DNA from 4 places in the Chryseobacterium lactis genome. Region 1 is predicted to be linked to each of the others. Evidence: riboswitches for the same ligand, from Rfam matches in the RefSeq annotation. Region 1 holds a riboswitch; each other region holds the start of a gene.
What was found. Region 1 has a riboswitch for cobalamin ahead of metE (5-methyltetrahydropteroyltriglutamate--homocysteine S-methyltransferase). Riboswitches for the same ligand answer to the same signal wherever they lie in the genome.
Positions count from the first base shown of each region.

Region 2: linked by a shared signal. The riboswitch ahead of EG342_RS07570 (TonB-dependent receptor plug domain-containing protein) and the one ahead of metE (5-methyltetrahydropteroyltriglutamate--homocysteine S-methyltransferase) in region 1 are both predicted to bind cobalamin.
Region 3: linked by a shared signal. The riboswitch ahead of EG342_RS24375 (TonB-dependent receptor plug domain-containing protein) and the one ahead of metE (5-methyltetrahydropteroyltriglutamate--homocysteine S-methyltransferase) in region 1 are both predicted to bind cobalamin.
Region 4: linked by a shared signal. The riboswitch ahead of prpB (methylisocitrate lyase) and the one ahead of metE (5-methyltetrahydropteroyltriglutamate--homocysteine S-methyltransferase) in region 1 are both predicted to bind cobalamin.

Region 1 is NZ_CP033924.1:4,336,921-4,340,733, forward strand. Features, by position in the region: gene EG342_RS19325 (hypothetical protein) at 1-519, shown strand, start outside; gene EG342_RS19330 (Lrp/AsnC family transcriptional regulator) at 672-1,133, opposite strand; cobalamin riboswitch at 1,288-1,471, shown strand; gene metE (5-methyltetrahydropteroyltriglutamate--homocysteine S-methyltransferase) at 1,652-3,813, shown strand, end outside.
Region 2 is NZ_CP033924.1:1,764,146-1,767,958, forward strand. Features, by position in the region: gene EG342_RS07560 (MbnP family protein) at 1-730, shown strand, start outside; gene EG342_RS07565 (cytochrome-c peroxidase) at 762-1,781, shown strand; cobalamin riboswitch at 1,947-2,131, shown strand; gene EG342_RS07570 (TonB-dependent receptor plug domain-containing protein) at 2,242-3,813, shown strand, end outside.
Region 3 is NZ_CP033924.1:5,462,138-5,465,950, forward strand. Features, by position in the region: gene EG342_RS24370 (YncE family protein) at 1-215, opposite strand, end outside; gene EG342_RS24375 (TonB-dependent receptor plug domain-containing protein) at 232-2,070, opposite strand; cobalamin riboswitch at 2,104-2,280, opposite strand; gene pafA (alkaline phosphatase PafA) at 2,411-3,813, opposite strand, start outside.
Region 4 is NZ_CP033924.1:4,087,149-4,090,961, forward strand. Features, by position in the region: gene EG342_RS18125 (ABC transporter permease) at 1-393, shown strand, start outside; gene EG342_RS18130 (hypothetical protein) at 473-958, shown strand; gene EG342_RS18135 (transporter suffix domain-containing protein) at 1,010-1,261, opposite strand; cobalamin riboswitch at 1,713-1,903, shown strand; gene prpB (methylisocitrate lyase) at 2,316-3,224, shown strand; gene prpC (bifunctional 2-methylcitrate synthase/citrate synthase) at 3,211-3,813, shown strand, end outside.

The DNA of each region.
Region 1 (3,813 bases):
ATTCGTAAAAACAGAGAAGAATATCTTCAGCAACTGGAAAACCAATATCAGGAAAAGAAAAAAGAATTATACAGCCTTGAAGTGATTAATCTTCCGATGTGGAAAAAATTACAGCAGGAAACCATCCAGTCTTTTGAAAATGAATATCAACTAAACAAGGAGGAAATTATTGCCTATTCTGACCCTTCGTCTCTTAAAGACAGCAAGTTTTACGGATCCTGCAAAGAGCATATTGATGCGATCTCATCTCCTGATAGAGAGAAGATGTTTACAGCATGGAAAAACTATATTGAATTGAAAAGCAAAAGCAATGCTGATCCGAAAGCAGTATTGGCAAGATTCAATGCAAAGCTGAATGATCCCCAAAAAGAAGACTACGCTTTAATCGACATGATCGGACTTAGTTTTCACAACTGTGCCAACAGTAGTTTCAGACAGAAACGTGAAGAGGAAGGAGTTGCTTACAAAGACTTCGACAAACTTTTTATTAAACTGAAAAGAACTTGCGATGAGCCATAAGATTTCTTGAAAATTGATTTTTTTTAAAAATATAATGACAGTATCCCCTTTGGATGCTGTTTTTTATTGATTTAAGTGATAAAAACTTCTGACTTTTCCCGGGAGAATTTATATTTTAACACTTGCTGAATTGCTATAAAAACTAAACTTTTTCATATCGTAACTCCGTGTGTATTCTTCACTTCAGCCATCACAAAGGTGCTGTGGGTACTTCCGATAGAATCTACTGATCCTAGCTTATTGAATACAAAATCCTGATAATGTTTCATATCCCGCACCTGAACTTTGAGTAAAAAATCAAAATCTCCGGAAATATTATAGCATTCGGCTACTTCTTCAATGAGGAGGATATCTTTTACAAATTGATTGCCTATCGCCCGGTCGTGGATTTTCAGTTTAATCTGACAAAACACAGTAAAGCCACGATTCAATTTCTCAGCTTCCAATACCGCTGCATAATGTTTGATATAGCCTTCCTGCTCCAACCTTTTAACCCGTTCAAAAACAGGAGATGGTGAGAGGTTGATTTCTTTGGCAAGCTCCTTTATCGTCAATTTAGCATTCTTTTGCAGGATTCTTAGCAGTTGAAGATCCTTTTCATCAAGTCTTTCCACAGGATATTATTCTTTTTAGCGTTGATTTTTTCAAAAATAAAGAATATTTATCTTTTAAAATAATTAAAAACAAAATTTTATCCTTAAGTTTTGAAATTACACCAATTAAACCACTCAATTATATATCTTTACACCCTATTTTGTTCTTTAAAATACTTCATCAAACGGAAGAGGTTTTACATAACGTAGATTAATAGGGAATCGTGTGAGAATCACGAGCTGTCGCGCAACTGTAAGTAACAACCAAAGGTTTTTATCCGTGTATATCCACTGCCAGAGCGGGAAGGATGATAAAAACCGTTACAAGCCAGGAGACCTGCCTGTTCTGAATTGACAATGCTTTCGCGATTTGAAGCTTTGGGTCATACAGATGATACTTTTTGAACGTGTCCCGACGTTAACGGAAAAACTACGTCCTTATTGTATCTCTCTGATTTCCTTTCTTCTTTCTCCAAAAGTATTGTGAAGCATCCAAAGAGCTTTTAAAATCATAAGTTTAATTTAAAAGTGTAAAAGAAATGCAAACACACCTTCTTGGCTATCCGCGAATTGGTAGCAACAGAGAACTAAAAAAAGCCTGTGAACAATATTGGGCAGGCAAAACATCAATTGATCAGCTTCTGGAAACCGGAAATGCAATCAGCCATCAAAACTGGAAACTTCAGCACGATGCAGGAATAGACCTTATCCCTTGTAATGATTTTTCCTATTATGATCAGGTATTGGATATGACTTTAACAATAGGAGCTATTCCCGAGCGTTATCAGGAAATAGCTTCTGATGAGTCCCGGTCTGAGCTTGACCTTTATTTTGCAATGGCGAGAGGATATCAGAAAAACGGATTAGATATTACAGCGATGGAAATGACCAAATGGTTTGATACCAACTACCATTACATCGTTCCTGAGTTTCAAAAAAATCAGTCATTTAAATTATTTTCAAACAAAATCATCAATGAATTCATTAGTGCCAAACAGGCAGGAATTAATGCAAAACCGGTTATCATTGGTTTGATTACTTATCTTCTTTTAGGAAAAGAAAAAGAGGAGAATTTTGATAAACTGGACCTGGTTTCAAACCTGCTGCCTGTTTATATTCAAATCCTGACAGAGCTTGAAAATCAAGGGGCAGAATATATCCAGTTTGATGAACCATTCCTTGCGTTAGATCTTGATAATAAAGCAAAAGAAGCCTATGAATTGGTTTACAACGAGATCAGAAAACAATTTCCAAATCTTAAAATTATTGTAGCGACTTATTTCGAAGGATTAAAAGACAACACCTCTCTTGCAGTACATCTTCCTGTTGATGTATTACATATTGATCTTGTACGAAACCCGGAACAGCTTGAAGAAATTCTACCATTGCTTCCCAGATCATTAAGTCTTTCTCTGGGCATTGTAGATGGAAGAAACATCTGGAAAAATGATTTTGAAAAATCGTTGCAGTTGGTTAAAAAGGTAATCCATGAAATTGGAACAGAAAGGATATTGATTGCTCCTTCATGTTCATTGCTTCACTCTCCTTTTGATCTTGATTCTGAAAAAGATGAGGCTATTTTATCTCCTGAAATTAAAGAATGGTTAGCTTTTGCCAAACAGAAAGTTCATGAAGTTGTTGCTTTAAAAAAATTGGCAAACAATCCTGATTATCATGCTTTACAACTGTTGGCAGAAAATAAAAAGGCCATAGAAACCCGTAAAGTTTCAACTTTAATTCACAATCAGGAAGTAAAAAACCGTATTGCTATAATCACTGAGGATGATGCGCAAAGGAGAAATCCATTTAATGTAAGAAAAGAAATTCAGCAGAAAGAATTGCAACTTCCTTTATTCCCGACCACAACGATCGGTTCATTTCCTCAAACCAAGGAAGTGAGAAGTTGGAGAGCCCAATTCAAAAAAGGAGAACTTACTGCAGAACAATATGATACTTTATTGAAACAGGAAACGGAAAGGACCATCCACTGGCAGGAAGAGATCGGAATTGATGTACTGGTTCATGGAGAATTTGAACGTAATGATATGGTTGAATATTTTGGCGAACAGCTTTCCGGATTTGCCTTTACCCAAAACGGATGGGTTCAGAGCTATGGAAGCCGTTGTGTAAAACCACCTGTCATTTACGGTGATGTACACCGCCCCCATCCTATGACGGTGTATTGGTCAGAATATGCTCAATCGGTGACAAAAAAATGGGTAAAAGGAATGTTAACCGGCCCTGTAACTATTCTTCAATGGTCTTTTGTACGGGATGATCAGCCTCGCTCATCAACGTGTAAACAAATTGCTCTCGCCATTCGTGATGAGGTGAATGACCTTGAAAAAGCAGGGATCAGAATCATCCAGATCGATGAACCCGCGATCAGAGAAGGTCTTCCGTTAAGAAAATCAGAATGGCAAACTTATCTGAAATGGGCCGTGGAAGCTTTTAGAATTTCGGCTAGTGGTGTTGAGGATGCCACTCAAATCCATACCCATATGTGTTATTCTGAATTCAACGATATTATCCAGAATATTGCAGATATGGATGCCGATGTCATTACCATAGAATGTTCCAGAAGCCAGATGGAGCTGTTAAATGCTTTCGCTGATTTTAAATATCCGAATGAAATTGGCCCCGGTGTATATGACATTCATTCTCCCAGAGTTCCTTCAAAAGAAGAAATGGTAGCACTACT
Region 2 (3,813 bases), 2.6 Mb from region 1:
ACTGGGCGAGGCAGCTTCAGGAACAGCTACTGTAAATACTTCCGCAGAAGGGCAACTTCATCATTTTTCAGAATTGAAATATGTAATCAGTAATATCCGTCTTGTAAAAGCAGATGGAAACGAAATCCCTTATAAAGTAAATGACCTGGATCAGGGAGCAACTGTGGTGGATCAGTCGAAACCTGAAACTCTTCGTTACATTTTAGGGAATATACCTTCCGGAGAATATAAAAAGATAAAATTCGGTTTGGGTATAAAAAAAGAACTTAATATTTTAGATCAGCTAAGATTTCCTAAATTTTATGCAACTGCCGGAGCCAATGATACTCAAATGATGTGGGAATGGGGAGCAGGATATCGTTTCACGAAACTGGAAGGGTTTTATGGTACGGACAATAAACAAATGTCAATCCATACCGGTAGCACTATAAAAGGCTCTGAGGGTAACTACACGCAAGGTGTAGATGCTTACAGAGATATTACATTGGACCTCCCAAAGAATGCTATTGTTGATAATAAAGCTCCTAAAATTTCCATTAAAGCAGATTTTGATAAGCTTTTAACCGGTAAAATCAATACCATCGTTCTTACTTCAGGAACAGGGATGGACGGTAATGCAACCCCCAACATTCATACAGCGAATCAGATGGTGAAGTTTGTAGATAACATTGGAGGCAATGGTTCAGGGGATATTTCCGGGATGTTTTCGGTGAGCAGTGTTGAAAACTAGAAATCAGAACATCATTCTTTTTACTTTTAAAATGAAAAAAATCTTCAGTATTTTATCCGTCCTCATCCTGTTAATATCTTGTAATAATGATTATTATGAGCCTCTTTCCAATGAGAATCCTGAGATTTCGCTCAATATTCCGTTCGGATTTCCTGAACTTAATAAGTCGGTGAGTTCCAATAAGCCTACAAAATATGGTATTGAGCTGGGTGAAAAACTATTTCAGGAAAAGAGGTTGAGCGCAGACAATACTATTTCGTGTTCCAGTTGTCATATTCAGTCCAATGCTTTTGCGGATCATAATGCACAGGCGATAGGTATTCAGAGCAGAGTAGGATTACGAAATGCACCGGCGGTTCAGAATATGATGTTTATGAAGTTTTATAATTGGGATGGTAATATTCTTCAATTGGAGAAGCAGCCATTGGTACCTATCATTACCCATGAAGAAATGGGTTCTTCCATTCTGGAGGTGATCGGGAAAATCAAAGATGACCTCATTTATAAAGATTTATTCAGAAAGACCTTCGGAGATGAGAACGTTACGCCTGAAAGAATTTATAAAAGTATTGCTCAGTATGAGTATACATTGGTTTCTGCCAACAGTAAATATGATAAGATAAAGCGAGGTGAAGATGAAAAATTTGCGGAAAGTGAAACACAAGGTTATGTAACTTTTCAACAGAAGTGTGTAAGCTGTCATAGTACAGAGTTATTTACCGATCAGAGTTTCAGAAACATTGGATTTCCTGTTAATCCGAATACCAATGAAGCCGGACGTGGAAGAGTTACCGGAATTCCGGAAGACTATATGAGTTTTAGGGTTCCCTCATTACGGAATGTGGAATATACAGCTCCTTACGGAAGTTTTGGACAGTTTCCAACATTGAGAGCTGTTCTTGATTATTTTGATAAAGGGGTTCTGAATGCCGATAACCTGGATCCCGTTTTTAAACAGAATGGGAATAGAATACCGCTTACAGAACAGGAAAAAATCAACCTTATTTCGTTTATGAAAACATTGAGCGATCGTGAATTTGTGAAAAAATAATCTATGTAGAAACTCACTTCATGACCGTTTGTAAATCGACTCAATACAATCAGGATTCGAGGTTTTAATTAATGAAAGATTCCGTTATATTTTTAACGGAATCTTTTTGTTTATCCATTTGATAATCATTTTATTCTGCGTCGCATTGTATCTTGCCGGAATTTTCTATCTTTGCCGGAATTTGGTGAGCCATAATAAGCTCTTAAAAGGGAATCCGGTGAAGATCCGGAACAGACCCGCTGCTGTAAGCTCCGCACCAAAGTTTTTGAAAAATAAATCCACTGTTTTGTAATGGGAAGGATTTCAAAAATGGAGTAAGTCAGAAGACCTGCCAGAAAATTAATCGTTTGACGCTTTCGTGGAATAAAGCTTAGGACAACAATGATACTGTGCAGTGACTACTGTGCTTTGTCGTTGCTTTCTTACATCCATTAGCGTCATCATTATCCTAAATGAGCTAATGGTGGCAAAACAGACTACATTACAACTGCATAAAGTCGTTTTCACAGTATTTGTGTTGACTTCTCAATTTCTATTTTCTCAATCGAAGAAAAACGACAGTATCAAAGAAAAAGCAATTAAGGCTGTCAATATTTATAAAAAGAATTTTAAAGAAATTCTCCCAGCCCAGACCTTACAGGGTGAGGAATTGGAAAGACTGAACAGTCACTCAGTTGCCGATGCCTTACGGTATTTTTCCGGAGTGCAAATCAAAGATTACGGTGGAATAGGAGGATTGAAAACGGTTAATATCCGAAGCATGGGAAGTCAGCATGTTGGGGTCTTTTATGACGGAATTCAGTTAGGAAACGCTCAAAACGGATTAGTCGATCTGGGACGGTATTCTCTGGATGACCTGGAAGAAATATCGTTATACAACGGACAGAAAAGTGAAATTTTCCAACCTGCCAAAGACTTTGGTTCCTCGGGATCTATTTATTTACAACCTAAAACACCTGTATTTACCGGAACGAAAAAGACGAATCTTGTCATCAGGGCAAAAAGTGCTTCCATTGATTTATTTAATCCTTCCTTTCGCTTGGAACAAAAAATTTCACCCAGAATTTCTGCAAGTTTTAGTGGTGAATTTCTCCAAAGTGACGGTATTTACAGATATCGCTATACCAGAAAATATCCTAACGGAAAAACGGCTAATGATACCATTGCCAAAAGATATGATTCCGATATCAAAGCAAAACGTTTTGAAACATCCGTGAACGGAACTGTAAACAACGGAAGCTGGAACATCCGGGGATATGGCTATCTGTCAGATCGTGGTATCCCGGCTCCTATTGTCAACAACCGCTTTAAAGCGAGAGGAGCAAGAATGATTGATGAAAATTACTTTGTACAAGCCAATCTGAGGAAAAAACTGTTTCCAAAATTCGAAACCCAGCTCAAGGCAAAATTTGCTTATGATTACACCCATTTTAATGATACTGTACTATCACAAGCGGTTTACCCTTCACAAAATACTTATATCCAACGGGAAGTGTATCTTTCCTCTTCCAATATATATTCTATAAATTCCAATTGGGATGTTAGTGTAAGCGGAGACTTTCAGTACAATAATCTGGATGCCGACCTGAAGAACTTTTCTTATCCAACCCGATATACAACATTAGTTGCATTGGCTACCACCTATCAGTGGAATCGGTTCAAGTTTTTAGGAAGTCTCCTGGGTACATTTACTTTTGAAGAAGTAAGAAAAAATAAAAGACCCGACGACAGGAGAGAGTGGACGCCTGCTTTATTTATGAGTTATCAGCCTGAGGCAGTTCCGGAACTTACACTAAGGGCTTTCTACAAAAAGATTTTCAGGCTTCCTACTTTTAATGATCTGTATTATACGAATGTTGGAAGTACTTTCCTGGAACCTGAATTTACCTTTCAGCATGACATTGGATTTACTTATCAGAAAAAATATGATCATCCCATATTGAAAGGATTCTATGTAAAAGTAGACGGGTATTATAACAAAGTAAAGGATAAAATTGTTGCAGTTCCTACGACGAACATGTTCCGCTGGATG
Region 3 (3,813 bases), 1.1 Mb from region 1:
GCTGTTGAATACACTTTATTAAACCCATAAGACAGATTATTACTTACAAAAGAAACATCTGCAGTAGGAGTAGTAAATCCACCTTCATTAGAAATAAGAACTCCGTTTTCAAGAGTGGTTGGCATCGTAATCATTTCGCTGCTATCTGAGCTACAAGACACATTGAAAAGTAACATAGAAGCAAACGCAAGAGGTAAAATTTTTCTGATATTCATATCTAATTAATTTATTTTAAAAGTTGATATTGAGATTTACACTGTAATTTCTTTGTGGTAAAGGATAAGAAAGCATCGTGTAATAAGTTGTATTAAAAATATTATTCACCTTAAAGCCCAGCGTATAATTTTTATAAAATGTGAAACCGGCACCAGCATTCATTACAAAATATGGATCAAGTGCAGCACCTTTTGTTTCATTGGAATCTGTATAGGTACGTCCGTTAAACATTCCCTGTACATATACTTTCACAAAATCATATTGATAATCAATACTTCCTGTAAATTTGTGATAAGGTACGTACATCAGCTGTTTTTTAATACTAAGATCTGTAGATTTGGTATAAGAATATCCCAGATTCGATTTCAAAATATGTTTTCCAAACTTTTTTTCGTATCCCAACTGTGACTCCAACCCGTAAGATTCTACTTTTGCAGTATTAAATGCTGCATAATATCCGGCAAGTGTCGGAAGCCATCTGATCATGTCCCGGATATTCATATAGTACGGAATTACAGAAAGTTTAAAATCTCCTGCCATAAATTGGTTTCTCCATTCAAACTGATAGGATGTTTCAGGCTTCAGATCTTTATTTCCACCTTGTCCCCAGTACAGGTCATTGAATGTTGAAAATTTGAAATTTCTGGAAACATCCAACCCTACATGATACCAATCTACAGCATTCCATTTTCCTGAAAAAGAAAATAAAACGGGTGAACTTATATCCTCCACAAAATCCTTCTTTATTCCTGCCTCAAAACGCAAATCTTTTGTGGTGAAGTATCTTAATAATCCGGAAACAGAACCTATATTTCTGTGAACGTCTCCCACCATTGAAGTTCCTTCTCCGTTTCCTTTATTCAGCTGATATTCCGCGATGATATTGATATTCCATTTCGGATGTACGAAATAATTGAAATCATTTTTCACGATATAGTTTTTCCCGGTTCCTCCACTGGTATAAGGTTTGTCAATATTGCTGAAATATTGGAAATTCTCTTCCGTGTAAGCGGCTTTGAATGAGTTGCTGAATTTGGATTCATTCCAATCCCAGGAAACAAGACTTCGGATATTCTGAGTATGATACTTCGTTTTCGTTTCAAGATCTCCAAAAAAAACAGGATAATGCTGTCTTCCATTAAAGAATTCAGAAATCCATGAAATCTGATGATGAGGGGCAATTTTATAAGCTGTAGCTATATTGAAATTGGTATTATAATACTGTCCGTTATCGTTTGTATACGTTTTCCCTTCGTTTTCTACCTTATAATTATTCTCACTTGCTGAATAATTTCCGGAAGCCTTAAAGCTGAATTTATCATTACTGTAAGACCCTTTAACAAAGTTATTATAGGTACTAAAAGAAGCTGCTTCTGAAAATAAAGAACCATGAAATCCTTTGTTAAAATTCAGATCATTATTCAAATGAATACTTCCCCCGATGGCTCCACTTCCATAAATTACACTTCCTCCTCCAGCTTTTATTCCGATCTGATCATAGCCAAATAAGGAAATATTATTGATATCTCCCTGCCCTAAAAACATAGAATTTATATTGATCCCGTTCCAGACAAAAGCAGTCTGCTGGGCCGTGGTCCCCCTGAACGATGGAGAAGAAACAGCACCTCGTCCGTTTTCTTTAATATAGAGTTGTGACTGAAATCTCAGCAGGTCAGAAAGATTGGTGGAGTTTTTTTCGGCATCTTCAGTCGTAATGGTCTTTACAGGATGAAAAAGCTTTACTTTATTCATCTGACTGTCGAAAATATAAATAGTATCAATGGCCTTCTCCTGTCCAAAAAGAAAACAACCATACGATGAAAAAAGCAGTACTAAAGATCTTTTTATATCCATACTCTTTTACTTTTCCTCCGAAAGCAATATGTTTTTTTGATTATGATTCTGGCAGGTCTCCTGACTTTCGCTTTCTGTGCCTTCCCGTTTCAGACAGTGGCTTTTTACAGAAACTTTTGTTGCGATTTACAGTTGCGGGGACAGTCCGGGGGTTACACCCGATTCCCTTTTCATTCCAATATCCTGGAAACCAAAATTTTTGCAAAGATAGCTTTTTAAATGTATTAGACAAAAAGGAGAATATAGCTTGCCATACTCCGGATATTTACTGATCGGTAACAATAAAAAAGCTGCCTTCAATACTGAAAGCAGCCATTATAAAGTATATATCTTTTTTAAATTATTTACCTATAACTTCTGTAATTGGATTTCCAACATTTCCACTTGGGAACTGGATTTTCAATAAAGAAGAAACCGTAGGTGCAATATCCGTCATATGATAAGCTTTATTGCTTTCTCCGTGCTGCACTCCCCATCCCATAAAGATTAACGGAATGTGTGAATCATAAGAATTCCACACGCTGTGTGTTGTTCCCGTTTTAGAATATGGAGGAAGCATAGAGTCGTGAGAAATCAATTGAATATCTCCGCTTCTTTGTCTGTTGATTCCGTTGATGATTCTTTGTTTAATAGGCTCCGGAATACTTGACTCCTGCACTTTATCTACAGAAACAGCATATAAAACAGTAGGATCTTTTTCCAGTTCTTTTACCGCAAAATTTCTTACATCATCCAATTCCAGTTTACTATCTGCCAATACTTTTCTGTCAAAATATATCTGATAGTTATCAATAGCATTGATTAATTTATCTGCTCCAAACTTATCTTTCAGCTTTTGGTTAAGATTTTTTTCTGCACCTTCACCAAAGAAACCGGTGGTGATTTTATGCTCTTTAAGGAATCCTACAGAATGTGCTCCTCCGTGGTCAGCAGAAAGGAAAACAGTATACTCCCCTTTTCCTACTTTGGAATCAAGATATTTGAAAAACTCTGCTAAATCCTGATCCAGTCTGATATACACATCTTCTACCTCAATAGAATTAGGTCCGAATTTATGTCCTGCATAATCTGTGGAAGCCAGGTTGATGGCTAAGAAATCCGTAATATTATCTCCACCCAGTTTTTCACCTTCTACAGAAGCTTCCGCCAATTTCAAGGTCAATGTATTTCCAAAAGGAGTGTAACGAATATTATCTTTTTTTGTCTGATAATCCTGAGCTAAATTGCTGTAAGGGAATGTAGGGGTTTTTGCACTTCCCAGTAATCCTTCCCAGGCAGAATTATCAGGTGAACTTTCCGTATACTGATTGATCGGAAGTAAGGTATTCCAACCGTTTGAAACCAATTTTTCAGGCAAATTCTGAGAGTTGAATGATTTTACCCATTGAGGAAGATCATTCATATACCATGTACTGGTAATAAAATTTCCTGTACTGTCATCAAACCAGAAAGCCCCGTTTGGAGTATGTCCCGCAGGAAGAATAGAAGCACGGTCCTTCAAAGAAACCCCGATTACTTTCCCTTGGAAATTAGTGGCTAATCTCAATTCGTCAGTTACTGTGGTAGACCAAAGGTTTTTCGGAGAATGGCTTCCGATTTTAGCATTGGTAGTTCCTACAGGCTGCACACTTTCGTCTGCCGTACAATAAACTCCCTTACCTGTTTCCTTATCCGTCCAGTCGTTTCCGGCTATTCCGTGGATTGCAGGTACAGATCCTGTATAGATACATGTATGTCCCAAAG
Region 4 (3,813 bases), 250 kb from region 1:
TTAATTGTCATGTATGTAATTTATGGCATTTTTCCGGAAGGAAGCTTGCTTACGCTATACACATTTGCTGCCGTTTACCTGATCGCTTTACTGGGATTGGGTCTATTGATTTCTACCTTTGCTGATACACAATTACAAGCCATGTTCATTGCATTTTTCTTTATGATGATTTTCATGCTTATGAGTGGCTTTTTCACCAATACCGAAAGTATGCCCGACTGGGCAATAATAATGTCAAACTTCACTCCGGTAACACATTTTATTAAAGTCGTAAGATTAATTGTATTGAAAGGAAGCCGTTTTTCCGAAGTAAAAAATGAATTCTTTTATCTGATCGGATTCGCAGTTGTGTTGAATGGTCTCGCGATTTTCAACTATAGAAAAACAAGTTAACTAAGAACGTCTTAAATAGCTGTTCAATAAACATTTAATTTAAAATTGGTATATTTACATACACCAAAAAAATATTAATATGTCATTCATAACACCAGAAGGAGCCAGAAAAGCTCAGTTAGATTCTTCAGATAGAGTACCGGTTGCTAATGCCCTTCTTTCAGGCTTAGAAAATATTGTAAAGTATAACACCGGAGTTTGTCATGATGTAGTAGCTTACACGCTCTACATGCGAGGCGCCAGTATAAGTCCCAATGAACTTGCAGAATCTACCGGCCAGGCTTGGCTGAGAAAATTCAATTATTTAGGAGGAGAAAAATGGGACGGATATTCCGTGATTCCAAAAGGAAAGGCCGTAGGATTCTACAGATTAATAGATAAAACTTTTTTTCATTCAGCAATTACAACAGGAAATATGGATTATATCCGATCTGTAAATGGCTTTAAGCTGGGATCAGGATGGAATGAAGCTGTAGATCTAAGCTGGGTTTTAGGCAAAATGAACGAAGACGGAACCTTTAATTATGACGGAACAAAAATAGAAGTATATATATCTTCTTTATAACAATTCTTGCAAGACAGAAAAAGTGGTTTAACCGACTTTTTCTGTCTTTTTTTATCTTTTTTTCCTTTTAAAAAAGAAGAATTCAGACAGCGATTCTTTTATTTTTTCCATATAATCTTTTCCCGATAAAGTAATGGTGATGAGGAATAAAGCTTCACCAATAATCAATATCACTAAAACCGTGGCCGCCTTATCCGGAAAATCCATAAAAGAAAGAATCGGAACTCCTACTAAACATAATGTTCCGATTCCCAGAAAAGTGTATTCCAGCTTACTTTTTAAATTATACTTTTCCTTCGACATTTTGTTGGTTTTTTCATGACAAAGCAACTTATTTTAATTATACAATCTGTACGTTTTGTAAGCCAAGTGTATATTCATGGCGATGAAGTGTCATTTTTATAACTTGAAATCAGATTGAATATCTTTTTCAAAAAGAATAAATAAAAAGTACTTTTAATTCGAATCATCCAAAAGGTTGAAATCTATTTTAAAAATTCATAAATATTTAATATTATTTTGCTCAAAAAAATAAAAGGTACATTATCATCTTTTATTCATCGCATAATTTTGGTGTTAAAAAATTATAAACATTTCCAAAATTGATTGCTTTTTACTTATAAAAACAAAAGATAAAAACAAAATATCCCTCATATTTTCAATGGTTTAAAGCTTTTTTACAATAAAAAACAAATCCCGGTGCGGCTGTTTCAATAAAATGGCTATATTTACCACCAAGGAGTTCTTAACACCTTCTTTATCAACCGAAACTGGTTACACTTAGCCGTGTATTAAAAGGGAATCGTGTGCAAATCACGAACTGTCGCGCAACTGTAAGTAACACCAAGGTTTTTATCCAATCATGTCCACTGTTTGCTCCGGTAAATGGGAAGGACGATAAAAACTGTTACAAGTCAGGAGACCTGCCTATTTCGAATTGACGATGCTTTCGCGGTCTGAAGCTTATAGTCAGGTATGATACGGTACAGATAACATTGTGAAACAATATTTCTAATCATGTTATTCGTTTTTAGATAAATATTGCAGTAAAGCTGCATTATTGTGTCTATTTATCGTATTTCCCTTTCTTCAATTTTCTTTTCCCTTAAAGTTATCGTGAAGCTCAATAAGAATTTTTACAGGTTTAACCATTAAAAAATTGAGGATATGCAAACACGATATTACATTCATCCCGATCTGAATTATCAGGTAGAGATAGGAAAATCATTTAAAATAAGCTTTTTAGGTTTAAATTTTTGCCCTCATTCATATTTTAATTGGGTCGGTTTTTCCAGCCGGCTATCCCTATACAAATAATTTTCTGCTACATCTATTCAACTAAATTATACATATTAAAATGACTAAAAATGAACGCTCAGGGTCTCCCGGATTACGATTTCGGGAAGCCATGAAAAAAGAAAACCCTCTTCAGATTGTAGGAACTGTCAATGCCAATCATGCATTACTGGCACAACAGACAGGCTTTAATGCAATCTACCTTTCAGGAGGAGGAGTTGCTGCCGGGTCGTTAGGAATTCCTGATCTGGGAATCACTACTCTTGAAGATGTTTTAATCGACATCCAACGGATTACCAACGTATGCGATCTGCCTTTAATGGTGGATGTAGACACAGGATTTGGGCCTTCAGCATTTAATGTAGCCAGAACAGTCAAATCTCTTATCAAAGCCGGTGCTGCTGCTTTACACATTGAGGATCAGGTGGGAGCCAAACGTTGCGGCCACCGTCCCGGAAAAGAAATTGTAAGCAAAGAAGAAATGTCGGATAGGTTAAAAGCTGCTGTAGACGCCAGAACGGACGATGATTTTGTAATTGGCGCCAGAACAGATGCCTTTGCAGGTGAAGGATTAGAAAAAACGATAGAAAGAGCAGTAGCTTATAAAAATGCCGGAGCCGACTTCATTTTTGCAGAAGCTGTTCCTGATTTAAGTTTTTACCGAAAATTTGTAGAGGCTACAGGAATTCCTGTATTAGCCAATATCACAGAATTTGGAATGATAAAGATGTACACTGTTGATGAGCTTAAAAATGCCGGAGTAGGATTAATCCTCTATCCGTTATCTGCTTTCCGTGCAGCCAACAAAGCGGCTCAAAATGTATTCGAACATATCCGGAAAGATGGTACACAAGCTCATGTACTCAGCACGATGCAAACCAGGGAAGAATTGTATACAAGCATCGGATACCATGATTATGAACAAAAATTAGATAACCTTTTTAAAAAGAATAATGATGTCAACAAGTAATGAACCAACCTTCAAACCAAAAAAAAGCGTAGCCCTTTCAGGAGTAGCAGCCGGCAATACCGCTCTGTGCAGTGTCGGCAAAAGCGGAAATGATCTTCACTACAGAGGATATGACATCCTGGATCTTGCTGAGAAAACTCAATTTGAAGAAGTGGCCTATCTTTTAATATATGGTCATTTACCTACCGAAGCGCAATTGAAAAATTACAAGGCTAAGTTGAAATCTTTAAGAGGGTTGCCTCATTCCGTAAGAAATATTCTGAAAAGTATTCCTGCAGCAGCGCATCCTATGGATGTCATGCGTTCTATGGTATCGGCAATCGGTAGTATTCAGCCGGAAAAAGACGACCATAATATGGCTGGAGCCAGGGATATTGCTGACAAATTATTAGCTTCTTTCAGTTCAGGTTTGTTGTATTGGTATCACTATACTCACAACGGTAAAGAGATCGATGTAGAAACAGATGACGATACTATCGGCGGCCATTTCTTACACTTGTTACACGGGAAGAAACCTTCAGAATCCTGGACAAAAGCTATGCAGATCTCATTAAACTTGTATGCAGAGCATGAATTTAATGCCTCAACT